4 regions of the Marinospirillum alkalitolerans genome follow, and region 1 is predicted to be linked to each of the others. Evidence: predicted binding sites of a transcription regulator. Region 1 holds the regulator's gene; each other region holds the start of a gene.
The links. The regulator FNR, encoded in region 1, switches genes on or off when oxygen is low (the NO sensors DNR and NnrR bind a similar motif). The targets are predictions, from matches to a motif close to TTGATNTANATCAA.
Positions count from the first base shown of each region.

Region 2: the regulator FNR is predicted to act here: its motif matches at 2,322-2,335, upstream of V6U78_RS06150 (oxygen-binding di-iron domain-containing protein).
Region 3: the regulator FNR is predicted to act here: its motif matches at 2,151-2,164, upstream of clpB (ATP-dependent chaperone ClpB).
Region 4: the regulator FNR is predicted to act here: its motif matches at 2,509-2,522, upstream of V6U78_RS10545 (cytochrome-c peroxidase).

Region 1 is NZ_JBANFI010000001.1:457,265-461,476, reverse strand. It holds gene ttcA (tRNA 2-thiocytidine(32) synthetase TtcA) at 1-821, shown strand, start outside; gene V6U78_RS02070 (purine phosphoribosyltransferase family protein) at 865-1,410, opposite strand; gene fnr (fumarate/nitrate reduction transcriptional regulator Fnr) at 1,485-2,201, opposite strand; gene hemN (oxygen-independent coproporphyrinogen III oxidase) at 2,336-3,733, opposite strand; gene V6U78_RS02055 (sulfite exporter TauE/SafE family protein) at 3,749-4,212, opposite strand, start outside.
Region 2 is NZ_JBANFI010000003.1:263,084-267,295, reverse strand. It holds gene ubiB (ubiquinone biosynthesis regulatory protein kinase UbiB) at 1-241, shown strand, start outside; gene V6U78_RS06170 (phosphoribosyl-ATP diphosphatase) at 356-706, shown strand; gene tatA (Sec-independent protein translocase subunit TatA) at 777-1,046, shown strand; gene tatB (Sec-independent protein translocase protein TatB) at 1,061-1,453, shown strand; gene tatC (twin-arginine translocase subunit TatC) at 1,450-2,208, shown strand; gene V6U78_RS06150 (oxygen-binding di-iron domain-containing protein) at 2,403-3,170, shown strand; gene V6U78_RS06145 (oxygen-binding di-iron domain-containing protein) at 3,250-4,035, shown strand; gene V6U78_RS06140 (HD-GYP domain-containing protein) at 4,063-4,212, shown strand, end outside.
Region 3 is NZ_JBANFI010000010.1:36,934-41,145, forward strand. It holds gene V6U78_RS12320 (outer membrane protein assembly factor BamD) at 1-229, opposite strand, end outside; gene rluD (23S rRNA pseudouridine(1911/1915/1917) synthase RluD) at 383-1,345, shown strand; gene pgeF (peptidoglycan editing factor PgeF) at 1,348-2,130, shown strand; gene clpB (ATP-dependent chaperone ClpB) at 2,299-4,212, shown strand, end outside.
Region 4 is NZ_JBANFI010000006.1:68,984-73,195, reverse strand. It holds gene V6U78_RS10550 (EAL domain-containing protein) at 1-1,509, opposite strand, end outside; gene V6U78_RS10545 (cytochrome-c peroxidase) at 1,506-2,474, opposite strand; gene V6U78_RS10540 (methyl-accepting chemotaxis protein) at 2,708-4,212, shown strand, end outside.

The sequences.
Region 1 (4,212 bases):
TTAATAAGCTCCAAAAACGCCTGCGCCGCCAGGCAGGACAAGCGATTGCAGACTTCAATATGATCCAGGAAGGCGATAAGGTCATGGTCTGCCTCTCTGGCGGCAAAGACTCTTTTACCTTGCTGCATCTATTAATGGGTTTACAGAAAAGTGCTCCAGTGCGCTTTGAGCTGGTTGCCGTCAACCTCGACCAAAAGCAACCAGGCTTTCCTGAACATATTCTTCCTGCTTATCTGACTGAGATCGGGGTGCCATTTCATATTCTTGAAAAAGACACCTATAGCATCGTCAAAGAGATTATTCCTGAAGGCAAAACCACCTGCGGCCTTTGTTCGCGACTCAGACGCGGTAGCCTCTATGGTTTTGCCGAAGAAATAGGGGCCACGAAAATTGCGCTTGGGCATCATCGCGATGATCTGCTCGAAACCCTGTTTTTAAATCTCTTCTTTGGCGGCAGCTTAAAAGCCATGCCACCCAAGCTGCTGTCTGATGATGGCAAAAATGTGGTGATTCGCCCACTGGCCTACTGTAAAGAGAAGGATATCGCCACCTTTGCACAGATGATGGCGTTTCCAATCATCCCCTGTAACCTATGCGGCTCGCAGGAAAACTTACAGCGCCAGGTCATTAAAGAGATGCTCCAGGATTGGGATAAGCAATTTCCTGGGCGCAGCGAGACTATTTTTAACGCGCTACAAAACGTCGCGCCGTCACAGCTGGCCGATCGTCAACTCTTTGATTTTGTTGGATTAGAAGCCAAGCAGAAGGCTCAGCTGGCACAAAGGATTCAACTGGTTGATACCCTCTCTCACCCAGCCTAAACATCAGCGGGCGCAGGTCATGGCACCTGAGCCCGCTCTCTGACTAAGCCTGATCCTGTGCAAAGGCCATCAGCGCATAGGTCGAGACGTCTATCTCCTGTAAGCGCTCACTCCCTCCCTGATCGGGCAGATCAATCAGCGTTGCCACCTCATAAATCTGTGCTCCCTGGCGGCGAATCAATGATGCGGCGGCCAGCAGCGTGGCACCGCTGGACAGAATATCGTCAAACAGCAGCACCTGATCCTCTGACTGCACAGCACCGACACGCATTTCAAGGGTTCGCTCGCCTGCTGCACTAGGGGCCCGCTCATAGAGCACCTCTCCCGGCTCTTCGCCTAGATCACGAATCACCACTAAAGGCAGATTCAAGCGATAAGCCAAAACCGCAGCAAACATGGTACCTCGTCCTTTCAGGGCCACAATACGTGTCAGCTGGGCATCCAAATAGCGATGCACAAAGGTATCAGTGATCAGTTGCAGGGCCTTAGGATCATCCAGTAAGCCGGATAAATCACGCATGTGATAACCCTTTTTAGGAAAATCCTGATACAAGGTGACCTTTTGCTTGAGTTCAAAATCATCGAGCATACCTACCTCCTTGACTCCACTCAGCTTGCAGAGCGCGCACACCTTGCTCTACAGACGCCAGCATCATCCCACTGTTAACCGTGTGCGACCAACTTGGACTCTGCTTCACAATCGGCCAAGCCCGCCATTTCCAGCAACTGTGGGCGATCAGTAATATGCACTTCTTTGCCATTCACTGCGATCACCTGCATCGCCTGAAAGCGCGTAAACACACGGCTGACTGTTTCAACAGCCAAGCCAAGATAGTTCCCTATCTCATTACGCGACATAGGCAAGCGGAAGGTATAAGGAGAGTAGCCACGGCGCTTAAAGCGGCTCGAGAGATTGGCGAGCAAGGTGGCTACCCGCTCTTCAGCGTTTTTCTTAGACAGCAAGAGCATCATCTGCTTATCATCGCGTATTTCTTTACTCATACAGCTCAGCAGCTGCTGACGCAAATCTGGCAACTCGAGCGACAACTCTTGCAGACGACTAAAAGGGATCTCGCAAACGGTCGTGGTTTCAAGCGCTTTTGATGAGATGGGATAACTGGCGCAGTCGATCCCATCCAGCCCTACCAGCTCGCTCGGCAGGTGAAAGTTGGTGATCTGTTCTTCACCATCATTCGTCATGATGTAGTTTTTGAGACTGCCTGAGCGCACCGCGTAAACACAATCAAAGGGATCACCCTGACGGAAGAGATGCTCACCCTTTTTTAGTGGCTGGCGGCGTTTAATAATGCGATCTAATTGATCGATATCCTCTAGGTTCAACGAGAGGGGCAAACACAGGGAACTCAGGCTGCATGTCATACAGCGGGTTTCCTTACTGAATATCAGACCACTTCCTTTCATTTGGCGACTCGTCATGGTGTCGTCTCCCTCTTATGTATGTCATGCTGGAGATCAATCCTTTTTACCACGCTGATTGATCTCTCGCAATCAGATCAGATAATTCGTGAAAAAGCACGGCCCAGACTCGGCTGGTCAAGATAAGCATCAAAGACCATGCACAGGCTGCGAATCAATAAACGACCAGCAGGCGTCACCCTTAATCCTTCAGGGCGAATCTCAATTAAGCCATCCTGCTCGTGCGTTTTCAGCGCAGCCAACTCAGAGGCAAAATAATCGTTAAATGCCACGCCCCAAGTGCGACTCCAGGCCTGGGTATCGAGTGCAAAATGGCAGATTAATTGGTTAATCACTGCACGGCGCAGTATATCATCTTGCGTCAAGACCAGGCCACGCAAAGTCGCGAGCTGGCCTTGGCTGATCTGTGCCTCATAGCCTTCAGTATCATGATGGTTCTGCGCATAGGTCGGCCCCACCTGGCTAATTGAGGAAGCGCCCATCGCGATCAAATCACAATCTGAGTGGGTGGTATAACCCTGAAAATTGCGATGTAAACGCCCCTCTCGCTGTGCAATCGCGAGGCTATCTGTGGGCTTGGCGAAGTGATCCATACCGATATAGACATAGCCAGCTTCGACTAGGCGGCGAATGGTTTGCTCCAGAATCAACAGCTTATGCTCTGGACTGGGCAGATCCTCGGCACGAATCCGCCGCTGAGGTTTAAAACGTTCAGGCAGGTGCGCATAGTTGAAAACGGAGAGGCGATCTGGCGACATGTCGATCACCTCTTCCACGGTCTGCGCAAAACTCTCCGGGGTTTGATGCGGCAAACCGTAGATCAAATCCAGATTTAAAGAGCGAAAGCCTAGCTCGCGTGCTTGCTGCAACGCCCCCTCAGTCATCTCACGCGGCTGGACACGGTTCACAGCCTGCTGCACCTGCAGATTTAAATCCTGTAAACCAAAGCTCATGCGGTTAAAGCCCAGCTCACGCAATAAAGGCAGGGTATCTGGCTGGATTTCGCGCGGATCGATCTCTATTGAGTAGTCGCCTTGGTCATCATCACGCAGTTGGAAGCGGGCTCGAGTCTGCTGCATCAGCTCTCGCATCTGCTGATGTGAAAGAAAAGTAGGCGTGCCACCGCCCCAGTGCAGCTGATGCACAGGTCGCGAGGTATCCACCACTGCGGCAATCTGATCCATTTCTTGATACAGGCGCTCAAGATAAGGGCCGCAGCGCGAGGTATCGCCCGTCGCAATTTTATTGCAGCCACAGTAAAAGCACACCTTGGCGCAAAAGGGGATATGAAAATAAAGCGACAAGGGTGCCTGGCTGGCATTGCTGTCGATCAGCGCCTGACGATAGGCTTCGGCATCGAAACCAGCATGAAACTGAGGTGCCGTAGGATAAGACGTATAGCGTGGACCAGCGAGGTTATAGCGCTCGATTAAGGCGGCATTCCATTCAAACTGGTCAAAATCAACATTCTTCATGATCAGTATCTCTATTTAAAAAATTCGGTTCAATCCCAATAAAGGCCAGGCTTGCAGTAGCGCAAAAACCAGTAACAACAGTGCTGAGCACTGACGCCAGAAGCCTTGGCGCAGATAGGTCATCAACTGCTGCGCTAGCGCCCCGGTCAAGAGCAGGGTCGGCAAGGTGCCAAGGCCAAAAAAGAGCATTAATATCGCGCCATGCAGTGCACTGCCGCTACTGAGCGCCAAAATCAACATGGAATAGACCAAGCCACAGGGCAACCAGCCCCAAACGAGGCCAATACCCAAGGCTTGCAGAGGGTGGGTCACTGGCATCAGCCGACGTCCGATCGGCTCTAGACGTCGCCATAAACCTTTTCCCAGCGCTTCAACCTTCAACAGCCCCATCCACCACTGACCGATATACGCCGCCATCAAGACCAGCATCAGTACTGCAAGCCAGCTTAGAAGCTGTACCAAAGGCTGAATGGACTGCA
Region 2 (4,212 bases), on a different contig from region 1:
AACGCTACGTCAATGGCAAGGCTGGCAAGAGGCTCAGCAACAGCAGCAAGCCAGCCTACAGGCTTTACAGCAGGAAATACGCCAAGCCAGTCGCCGCCCGGGACAGGTGCTGGTTGGTGGTGTTTTGCTGCTACTGGCTGCCGCTTTAGGGCTGGATTTGCCTTGGGAGCGCTTACAGGATTGGGCGGGTTGGCCGTGGCTTTTCGGTGGTCTAGGGCTCTTTTTACTGCTGCGGCGTTAAACCAGTGGCCTATGGTATGGTGCGGGTCTTTAGGCTATCCTTGCCTACCTGCTGATCAAGACCCAAGGGCAGAGGTGTTGAAACCCATGGCCCCAGTTTTTGAGTGATAAACAAATGATCCATTTTTTAGAGCAGCTCGAGCAGCAACTTGAAGAACGTCGCCATGCTGATCCAGCTTCTTCTTACGTTGCCCAGCTCCATAGTCGTGGACTGAACAAGATTCTAGAGAAGGTCGGTGAAGAAGCCACCGAAACCTTGCTCGCCGCTAAGGATGCCGCCCTGAGCGGAGATCATCGCGAAGTGATTAGTGAGACGGCTGACCTGTGGTTTCATACCTTGGTCATGCTTTCTCATTTAGGATTGAGCCACCAGCAGGTGCTGGACGAACTGGCAAGAAGAATGGGTGTCTCTGGTTTAGATGAAAAAGCCAGCCGTCCCTCAACATCACGCGTTACCGGCGCCTGATTTGAAGATTGGTGAAGTCAAAACAGCTGGATAAACCAGCGTAGATAGATCTGTAGAGTGGAGCAAAATCATGGGTTTAGGTGGCATTAGCATTTGGCAGTTACTGATCGTACTCGGCATTATTATCTTGATTTTTGGGACCAAAAAACTCCGTGGTTTGGGCTCGGATTTAGGCAGTGCCGTCAAGGGCTTTAAGTCAGCACTCAAAGATGGCGAGCAGCAGGCAGATCAACCTGCTCAGCAGCAAGAAAAACGCCAGCCAGAAAGTCTGGATGTCGAAGCCAAGCGTGTTGATGAGACGACAAGCAGCACAACACGTTCTGAGCAAGAGCAAAAATAAGGCAGCATCAACCTATGTTTGATATTGGCTTTTTAGAATTGCTGCTGGTGGCGGTGGTGGGCCTATTGGTTTTAGGCCCCCAACGCTTGCCTCAGGCTGCCCGCACGCTGGGCCTGTACATTGGACGCATTAAGCGCTCTGTGGCGGGCATCCAACAAGAGGTGAATCAGCAGTTGCAGCTTGAAGAAATGCGCCAGCGTTTGGCTGAGCATGAGCAGCGCGTCAAGGCCGGCTTGGTACAGGCTGAGCAGGAGATGGTGCAAGAGACTGCCGCATCAGAGGCTCTGCCCTCAACGCCAGATTCGATCCATCATCAGCCGCCAGAAGCACCTGCCACAACCGAGCCTGCCTCTGATGTCGCCAGCACGCCCACCCAGTCAAATGTGACCAAGGATACACCTCAATGAGTGCGGATCCCTCCAAGCCTTCATCGACAGAAGCCCACGCGCCTCTTGTTGAGCACTTGATGGAGTTGCGTGATCGGCTACTGCGGATTGTGATTGCCGTGATCTTGGCCTTCTTGTGTCTGGTGTATTTCGCGAATGATATCTATCTGTTTGTCTCTGAGCCGTTAAGAGGTATTTTGCCTGAAGGTGGTCATATGATTGCCACTGAGGTGACTTCGCCCTTTTTCGCGCCCTTTAAGCTGACGCTATATGTCGCTTTTATATTGAGCATCCCCTATATCCTGTATCAAATCTGGGCTTTTATTGCCCCAGGCTTGTATGAGCAGGAAAAGAAGCTCGCTATTCCTTTATTGGTTTCCAGCATCCTGCTTTTTTATGCCGGTATCGCTTTTGCTTATTATGTGGTGTTCCCCATTCTTTTCCCGTTTTTTATTGCGGCTGCGCCTGAAACGGTTGGGGTCATGACGGATATCAACGCCTATCTGAGTTTTGTACTGAAGATCTTTTTTGCCTTTGGTGTGGCTTTTGAAGTGCCGATTGCCACAGTGTTATTGATTAAAGCTGGGGCAACGGATGTAAAAAGCCTGGCCTCAAAGCGCCTCTATGTGATCTTAGGCTGCTTTGTCGTTGCCATGTTGCTGACACCGCCAGATCCCTTCTCACAAACCCTGCTGGCTATTCCACTGTGGCTGCTTTTTGAGCTGGGTTTATTGATTGCCCGTCTTTTGCCTGCCACGAATCAAGAGGCGGCCTAAGACGCTTCTGGTGGACATCACGAGCAGGTTCGCACCAAGCCTCGCTTTGATTTAAAGCTACTCCACGAGTTCAGCTGAAACCGATCATAGAACCCAGCGCAATGCTGGGTTCTTTGTTATGTGTCAACGCCTTATTTTTGTTAGGATGCTATAAATAATAAGTGGGATTTTTTACCCTGCACATGGAGTCCGAGATGGTAGAAAGTAGTCATGTCTTATTTGAGGATGATGAGCACCAGGTCATTTGGTTCGGTTGGGAAGATCCAGATGCAGAAGAAAGTTTGGTGCAATCCAATCAGGTTTTAGTCATCAATCAGGATCAGGGTTACTTGTTTGATCCAGGTGGTGCTTTTATTTTTTCAGAAGTCGCAGCAGAAGTGAGCAAGTATCTACCGCTGGATCAGATACGCTATCTGCTCGCCACCCATCAAGATCCAGATGTGCTCTCCTCGGTGACTCTTTGGTTGAAGGCGACCCGTGCCCGTTTGCTCGTCTCACGCCTGTGGATACGCTTTGTGTCCCATTTTGGCTTTAGTGATCCAACACGACTGATCGCGATAGAAGACAAGGGCAAGATGATCAAGCTGCCCGCTGGCGGTGAAATCGTGCTGCTGCCTGCTCATTTTTTGCATAGTGAAGGCAACTTTAGTTTCTACGATACCCGCTCGAAGATTTTGTTTTCTGGTGATATAGGTGCGGCTGTTTTTCCTAAGGGTGAGCGTTATTTAATGGTCAAGGATTGGGAGGAGCACCTAGCCTACACCGAGGGGTTTCATCGCCGCTATATGGGCAACAATGCTGCATTGCGTAAATGGGTAGCGATGGTGCGTCAATATCCGGTTGAAATGATCGTTCCTCAACATGGTGCCGTGATCGGGAAAGAGCATATTCCTGCCTTTTTGACATGGTTAGAAAACCTGCAATGTGGCACAGATTTGCTGGATGAGTTTTATGGTTTTTAGTCTCAGGTGCCCATCGATCTATCGGACCTAGAGGGAAGACCGAAGGACGAGCGAGCATCAAACCAGGGAGAAGCAAAGGATGAGTGAGCGTCTTGAAGCCAGCCGCCTTCTTTATGAAGATGATGAACATCAGTTTGTCTGGTTCGGTTGGGAGGAAGAAGAACAGGCCAGTTCTTTTGTGCAAACCAACCAGTGTCTGATTATTAATCGCGACCAAGGCGTGCTGTTTGATCCCGGTGGCAGCTATGTCTTTCATCAGGTGCTTGAGCAGGTCAGTCGCTACCTGCATCCGCGGCAGATTACGACCTTGATTGCCACCCACCAAGACCCTGATGTCTGCTCTTCGGCACCCTATTGGATGAAAATCAGTGATGCCAAGCTTTTGATCTCACGTCTGTGGCTGCATTTTGTGTCTCACTTTGGCTTGGATGAGCCGGAGCATGTTGAACCGATTCCGGATCAAGGCCTGCGTCTACCCCTGCCTTCAGGTGATCATTTGCATCTGTTGCCCGCGCACTTTCTGCATAGCGAAGGTAACTTTAGTGTTTTTGATGAGCGCTCAGGAATTCTATTCAGCGGCGATATTGGTGCCTCGATTTTCCCAGCGGGTCAGCGTGCTTTATTCGTTGAGGATTTTGAAGAGCACACCCGCTATATGCTGTCTTTTCATCAGCGCTATATGCACTCCAATGCGGTCTGTCGTCATTGGGTGCAACAGGTGCGCGCGCTTCCGGTCAAGATGATTGTGCCACAGCATGGGGCCATGTTTGCCGAGGAGCAGGTCAGCGCATTTTTAGATTGGTTTGAGGCCTTGCAGTGCGGCGGAGACTTTCTCCAGTCGATCTATGCAGGTCAACCCGTTTAGGGGCAGAAGGATTGCAAGGATAACCCTATGTTGCTGCGAGACTTTGAATTATCACGCATCACACCCGAGCACTTAAAGGTGAACCGGCCGGTGCCTTGGCCGATTTATGATGAATTCGGCAAGCTGCTGATGGCCAGAGGTGCGCTGCTGCGCTCAGAGCGCCAGAAAGAAATCTTG
Region 3 (4,212 bases), on a different contig from region 1:
GTTCGCTGTATTCGCCAAAAGGAAAGCGACTCTCTAAGGCTTGCAGGCGTTCAATGGCGGTTAAATAGCGCTCACGATCCAAGGCTTCTTGAGCTTCTTGATAAATCTGCGCTTCTGTCTTTTGATCATCAGGAATGCGTGTGGCGCAGCCAGCGAGGAGCGAAAGGCAGATCAGAAGCAGCAGTGCGGTGAGGGTCGAGCGGTGTTGATCAATCAAAAAAGCACGCATAGGTATCTCTAAGTCGTCTAAAACCAGTGAGATCGAGCTTGAATCTCTTCTGGATGCTAGAATAACGAAAACAAGCATGAAGTTCGAGTCAATTTAAAAAGGCGCTGATATCAGCGCAGTGATTCTTCACTCTCTCTACTTAAGATCAGGTTTATGACCCAGAAGATTGCCCAGCAGGCTCCCGTTCCTATTCATCTTGCCGGTAAGCGTGCCGATCAGGCCGCTGCTGAACTCTTTACTGATTTCTCGCGTGCCAAATTACAGCAGTGGCTTAAAGAAGGCGCCTTGTTGCGTAACGGTGCCCCTCTCAAGCCGAAGGACAAGGTGATGGCAGGCGATCTGCTGGTGATTGAAGCCCAGCAAGAGATCCAGACACGCGATGTCCCGCAACAGATCGCCTTGGATATCGTGCATGAGGATGATGCGTTACTGGTGATTAATAAAGAAGCGGGTATGGTCGTGCATCCAGCAGCAGGTCATGCGGATGGCACCCTGCTGAATGCCCTGCTCTATCATTGCCCTCAGCTTGAGGATTTACCACGAGCAGGGATCGTGCATCGTCTCGATAAAGACACCTCCGGCCTGATGGTCGTGGCCAAAACACTTCAAGCACAAACCTCGTTGGTCGCTCAGTTGCAAGATCGCTCTATGGGGCGTGAGTATGATGCGGTTGTACTGGGTTCTTTGATCAGTGGGGGCACGATCAATGCCCCGATTGGCCGTCATCCGAAAGATCGTCAACGTCAGGCAGTGGTGGTTTCTGGTGGTAAGCCTGCCGTGACGCACTATCGTGTTGTCGAGCGTTATCGTGCGCACACCCATGTGCGCTGTCAGTTGGAGACAGGCCGAACCCATCAGATTCGGGTGCACCTGTCTCACTTAAAGCACCCTTTGGTGGGTGATCCTCAGTATGGCGGGCGTTTGAAGTTACCTGCTGGCGCTGGTGAAGAGTTGAAGCAGTTTTTGCGTGCCTTCCCGCGCCAAGCGCTGCATGCTCGTAGCCTCAAGCTCCTTCACCCTGAACATCAGCAGCCTCAGCAGTGGCAAGCGCCGATGCCTGAGGATATGCAGCTACTGCTGGCCCTGCTGGCGGAAGACACACGCGAGGCTCGTTAATCATGAAGACACAAGGCGACGCGACTGGCGCAGCGCTCCATGCTCTGTCACCCGCTCGACTCTATCCACAATGGCCAGCTCCTGAACAGGTGAAAGCCTGGGTGACCACGCGTGAATATGGCCCGAGCCAGCCTCCTTACGATGGATTCAATCCTGCCGATCATGTTGGTGATGATCCGCAGCAGGTGGCCTTGTGTCGACAACAGCTGGTTGATGCAACAGGCGGGCGGCCACTCAACTGGCTAGAGCAAACCCATTCCACTCAGGTGTTGAGCCATTTTGCGCCTGGCTCGCAGGCCGATGCAGCCATTGCGCGCAGCGGTGATTACGCCTGTGTTGTGCTGACAGCAGATTGCCTGCCGGTCTTTTTTTGTGATCGCCGTGCCACGGTTGTCGGTGTGGCCCATGCGGGTTGGCGTGGGCTGGCCGCTGGCGTGCTCGAAAATACAGTGGCTGAAATGGCGGTGCCGCCTGAAGAACTGCTGGTCTGGCTAGGGCCAGCGATTGGCGCGCGGGTGTTTGAAGTCGGTGCAGAGGTGCGTCAAGCCTTTGTGGATGGGCATCCAGAAGCTGCCGCCGCTTTTGTGCCCAGCCCTTATCGCTTGAAACACTATATGGCGGATCTCTATCGTCTCGCGCGGCAGCGTTTGCAGGCTGTTGGTGTGACGCAGATTTTTGGCGGCAACCTGTGCAGTTTTGTGGATGCAGAGCGCTTTTACTCCTACCGACGCGATGGTCAGGCGACGGGCCGGATGGCGAGTGTGATCTGGTTGGATACCCCTTAGACTGAAGCCAAGGGCAGGGTTTGATCTAGGACAAATGAGACCGAGTCGGCGGAGAAATATCCTGCCCGAGCGCTTGAATCTGCGTGCTTGACCCCCACCTTAATCATCAGATGCAAACATCACACCAGTTCTGCTGGTGATGTCCATGAAGTGATTGAGGTAAAAACCATGCGTATCGATCGTTTAACCAGCAAAATGCAAAATGCCTTTGCTGATGCCCAGTCTCTGGCCGTTGGTCAGAGCCATAATGAATTGGCCCCTGTCCATCTCGTGCTGGCTTTGCTTGATCAGCAAGGCAATCCCCTGTCGCCTTTAATTAAACAAGCGGGGAGTGATGTCACTCGCGTGCGGAGTGAGTTGAAGAAGCTGCTCGCAGACCTCCCAACAGTGAGCCATTATGATGGCAATGTGCAGGTTTCTCAGACTCTGGGGCGCCTGCTGAATCTGGCTGATCGTGATGCTCAGCAACGTGGTGATCAATATATCTCCAGCGAACTGGTGCTCCTGGCGGCGCTAGAGCTGAAAGATGCCACCAGTCAGGCGCTGGAAAAAGCCGGCCTGAATAAAAAGCGTCTTGAAGCCGCGATTGATCAGGTGCGTGGCGGCGAGGCGGTCGACGATCCGAATGCTGAAGAAAAGCGTCAGGCGCTGGAGAAGTTCACCATCGATCTGACTGCACGCGCTTTAGAGGGCAAGTTGGACCCTGTGATTGGCCGTGATGATGAAATTCGTCGCACCATTCAGGTGTTACAGCGCCGCACTAAAAATAACCCCGTGTTGATTGGTGAGCCAGGTGTGGGTAAAACCGCGATAGTCGAAGGCTTGGCGCAGCGCATCGTCAATGGTGAAGTCCCCGAGGGCCTCAAAGATAAACGAGTCTTGTCTCTGGATATGGGCGCGTTGATTGCTGGTGCGAAATTCCGTGGTGAGTTTGAAGAGCGCTTAAAAGGTGTTTTGAATGAGCTGGCGAAAGAAGAGGGCCGCGTCATTCTCTTTATCGATGAGCTGCATACCATGGTCGGTGCCGGCAAAGGTGAAGGCTCGATGGATGCGGGCAATATGCTCAAGCCTGCGCTGGCGCGTGGAGAGCTGCATTGCGTTGGGGCCACCACGCTAGATGAATATCGTCAGTATATTGAGAAGGATGCCGCGCTGGAGCGTCGCTTCCAGAAGGTGCTGGTCAGCGAACCCAGTGAAGAAGATGCGATTGCGATTTTGCGGGGCCTGAAAGAGCGCTATGAGGTCCACCATGGTGTCGAAATTACCGACAGCGCCGTGATTGCGGCTGCGCGTCTTTCTAACCGTTATATCTCGGATCGGCAACTGCCGGATAAAGCCATCGACCTGATGGATGAGGCCGCCAGCCGTATCCGTATGGAGATCGATTCCAAGCCTGAAGAAATGGATCGTCTCGAGCGGCGTTTGATTCAGCTGAAGATCGAACGCGAAGCCCTCAAAAAAGAAACAGATCCTAATACGGTGAAGCGCCTTGAGCATCTTGAAGAGCAAATCACGGATCTGGCTCGTCAGTATGCGGATCTTGAGGAAATCTGGACCTCTGAAAAATCCAGCCTCCAGGGTGCTCAGCAGATTAAACAGCAGCTGGAGCAGGCGCGTCTTGATTTAGAAGCCGCACGTCGTAAGGGCGATTTGGCGCGGATGTCAGAAATACAGTACGGCATTATTCCTGACTTGGAGCGCAGTTTACAGATGGCCGATCAGCTTGATTCAATCGAGCACCAGCTATTGCGCAACCGAGTCACGGATGAAGAAATTGCCGAGGTTGTGGCGCGCTGGACGGGCATTCCAGTTAGTAAGATGCTGGAGTCAGATCGTGAAAAACTGCTGCGCATGGAAGATGCCTTGCATGATCGCGTGATCGGCCAAGATGAAGCGGTTCTGGCCGTCGCCAATGCCGTGCGTCGCTCGCGAGCGGGCTTGGCTGATCCGAACCGGCCCAGCGGCTCCTTCCTCTTTTTAGGGCCAACCGGTGTGGGTAAAACAGAGCTGTGTAAATCTCTGGCGCACTATTTATTTGATACTGAAGAAGCCATGGTGCGCATTGATATGAGTGAGTTCATG
Region 4 (4,212 bases), on a different contig from region 1:
CTTTTTATGCTGGGTAATATCCGTAAAGACAGCCACATACTCATGCACCTGATCCGCCGCATTGCGCAAAGTCGTGATCGAAAGATGCTGCGGATAGATTTCGCCGTTACGCCGCCGATTCCAAATCTCACCGCTCCACTGGCCATCCTCCAGTAACGCCAGCCAAAGCTGACGATAAAAAGCACGATCATGACGACCTGAGGCCAGTAGATGAGGGTTCTGCCCAAGCACCTCTGCTGCGGCATAGCCAGTAATCCGCTCAAAGGCTGGATTGACCAAGGTAATCCGCACAGCGGCATCAACAACCATAATGGCTTCGTTGCAGTTCTCAAACACCGCCGCCACAGTGCGCAGTTCCTGACGGCTCTGCTGTATACCGCTGATATCTGTACGCACACAAACACGTCCACCTTCTGGTGTGCCGCTATCACTGGCCTGCAACCAACGGCCATCATAGGTTTCTTCTAAAAACTGGTGGACTTCTTGTGGCTTGAGATAAGCGCGGCAGCCACTGGCTTTTAAGTAGCGTTGCAAGCTGGCATAGCAGCGCGACCAGTCGCGTCTTTCCTGCTCATTCATCCACGGATAGGTACGCTGCCAAGCTTGATTACACAAGACCAAACGACCTTGGCCATCAAAAAGAGCAAAGGCCTCGGATAAACCACTGACCGCTGTTTCTAGGCGCTGACGGGCTAAACGCGATTGCTGACTGCTCAATTGCCAACGATAGCCAGCCAAGGCTAAGCCCAGCACCAAGAGCAAAGTAAGACCGACCATAATGCGTGCACGCCGCTCTAAAAGCGCTACCCGCTCGGCATAATAGATCTGTTTTTGTTGCTCTAGAGCATCCAAGACTGGGCGGCTTTCGATCAACAAATACGCCTGCACATCCTGACTCAGTCGTGCCAGATGGCTCAGATTGCGTTCGGCATGATGCTTAAAATCAGCCAAGGCGGCCGAGGTCACCGGCAAGGCCTGCAAATCAGCCAGATGACGCTGGACTTCATGCAGGCTGGCTAGGTCACCAAAAAGATGAAAACGGTATAAAGCACTCAGCAGTTGATAACGCTGGGCCTCACCGATCACACCCTGTGCGGAGAGCTCTGCATTGAGCTGCGGTAAATACAGCAAGCCATTGCGACTCAAAGCAGCATAGTGCTGAATATCCAGCACCAGCGCTTCCTTGTGCTCCTGCAAGGTAAAATAGCTACTCAGCAGGGTTTGGGTCACAGGATCATCCAGTTCAGCCCACTGTTCTAGCGCCTGCTGCGCCAGATAAATCTGCTGGCGCGCCTGGGCCAGATGATCATAGTTGCGCCCACGCGCATGGGCGATCTGGACTATCTCACGATCACTGACTGCATCCAGCTCACGCAGCTGATTAAATAGCTGTACCGCAAATTGATATTGTTGCTGATACACACTGCGATTTTGCTGAAAAAGCAAGGCAATCAGCAGCAAACCAGCGAGAAAAAGAAGGGGGATCAGCCAGATCCAGTGACGCCTCATGGTTGCTCTACCTGGCGTTCAGGATGCTCACCCACCAGCGCGGTTAAAAAAGCGGCGATGGCACGGCGGTGCTCATCAGGCAAATGACGACCGAGCTGATAATGCGCCATCATATCAATCGCCTCTTCCAGACTTGAGGCACTGGCATCATGAAAGAAATAGCTTTGCAAGGCGGCCGATCTGAGGCCAGGTACGCGGAACACATAGCGATCATCATCGCGTCCTGTCAAGCGATAACGTCCCAAATCCGCATGATTGAGTGCAGCGCCCTTCAACTCCATATAATTGTGTAAAGATCCCATCCGCGCCACCATATTGCCACCCAAGTTAGCACCCTGGTGACAGCTGACACAGCCATAATCGATAAAATAACGATAGCCGCGCTGCTGCTGTGCATCCATTGCGCTCGTCTCACCAGCCAGCCACAGGTCAAAAGGCGAATTCAGCGTCACCAAAGTACGCTGAAAATCGGCCAAGGCTGAACGTAGCGTCTGCGGCGTCATCCCTTCGGCATAGGCGGCTTCAAAAGCGGCGACCAACTGACGATCTTCTGCCAGACGCGACAACACCTCTGGCCAACTACTCGCCATTTCCAGCACGTCATGCAAGGGGCCATCCACCTGCTCTTCCAACGTGCGCACACGACCATCCCAGAACTGCATCGGGTTTAAGCTGGCGTTGTAAACCGTTAAAGCGCGAATCTGCCCCTGCGCACCATCCACGCCAACAGAAAGAGGCAAGGCATCCGCACCGTGCGAGCTTAAATCATGGCAGCTAGCGCAGCTGACCTGCTGATTCGCTGACAAGCGCGGATCATGAAACAGCGCCCGCCCCAGCTGATACACAGCCGGATCAATCGCGGGGGGCGGCGGTACCGGAGCCAGTAACGGATGGGCGGCAACAAGGCTGAAGCAGAGCAAAAAACCACTCAGCAACAGCAGACGAGGTAGCAGGAATCGATTCATCGCGCCTTTCTAAAGAATAAAACAGCGGCTGTCAAAGATGCAGATCAATAAAACTTAACTACACTTGATTATCGACTGTCACACAAGAGCGACAAGCATGACGCAAAAAACGGCACACTGCTTGGCGGCTTGTTGCTAAAAATTCAATCAGCGCGTTAGCGTTGACCACACACTCCAGGTGAATGCGATATTCTCATGGATCCGCTCTGTTTGCTGTACAAAGGAAGCTTGCTATGCTGAATCGACTGAAAATGACCCCAAAGCTTGTCCTGCTGTTTGGCGCCCCCCTGACCCTCTGCTTGGTTTTTGCTGCCTTTTTACTGACCGAGCAGGTCAGCCAGCGCGTGGTTAAACTGACTGAAGCCAGCATGCGTGAGTCAGCACAGAACAATGCCGATCTGGTCAGCAGTTGGCTCGACTCGCAGATGGCCGTTGTGCGCTCACTGACACAAACAGACACCTTCAGCTCAGGGGATCCAGAAGCCATCTCTGCGCTGCTACAGCACTTTATGGCCCAGCCCAATAGTTTTGAGGTCATGTTTTATGTTGATGCACAGGGCGAGGCTTATTACCACAATCTGGATCGACGCCAGCGTGGTGACCGCGCCTACTTCCAGGAAATTGTTGTGCAGCGCAGCCGTGAAGCGGTGATTGCCAACCCCACTCGCTCAGGCACCAGCGGCAACCCCATCACGCTCCTTGTCCATGCCGTCAAAGACAGCAATCAGCAGGTGATCGGTATTCTGGCCGCCACCGTCACGCTGGATCAATTAACACGGATAGTGGATCAAGTTTCACAAGATCAAGCCCAGGCCTGGCTGATCGACTCTCAAGGTGTTTATCTGGCGCATCCCCAAGCAGATTGGCGGATGAGCCGCAATGCACTGCAGGCGGATAACCCCCGCTATGTTGAAGTCAGCCAGCAGATGGTGCGTGGTGATTCAGGCGTGGCACAGCTTAGACTACACAATCAACGGGATTATCTGGTGGCCTATCACCCTGTAGCATCAACCCGTGGCTGGTCATTGGCTGTGGCGCTGCCGCAACAGTTGGTTATGGAAACAGCCAATCAGCTGCGGCTTTCGTTACTGGGTGGCTTTGCGTTTATCCTGCTGGTACTGCTGGGTATCGTGCTGCTGGTGGCCAAGATGGTGGTACAACCCGTCAACGCAACCCGCCTCGCGCTAGAGCAGATCGCACAAGGAGATGGTGATCTGACACAAAGGCTGGATGAAGATCGACAGGATGAGTTTGGTGATCTAGCGCGCAGCTTTAATCACTTTGTCGATGGGATTCACAGTCTGGTCAAACAGGTCGCAGATGCCGGCAATCAGCTGAGTGCCGCTTCAGAAGAGCTGGCCGCATCCAGTCGCGAAGCCAATCAGCAAGTACAGCAGCAACAACAAGAAACCGATCAGGTGGCCGCGGCTATGACCGAGATGGCCGCCACCGTCATGCAGGTTGCCGGAAATGCCGCTCAAGCAGCGCAGGCGGCAGAAGAGTCGAATCGCTCCACCCAAAAAGGTGCCGAGGTCGTCAGCAAAACCGCCCAAGAGGTCACTTCACTGGCTGAGGAAGTACAAATGGCCACTCAGGTCATCCAAAAGCTGCAAGAAGATACGGAATCCATTGGCAGCATTTTGGATGTGATTCGCGGTATTGCCGAGCAGACCAACCTTTTAGCACTCAATGCAGCCATAGAAGCGGCACGTGCCGGTGAGCATGGTCGCGGCTTTGC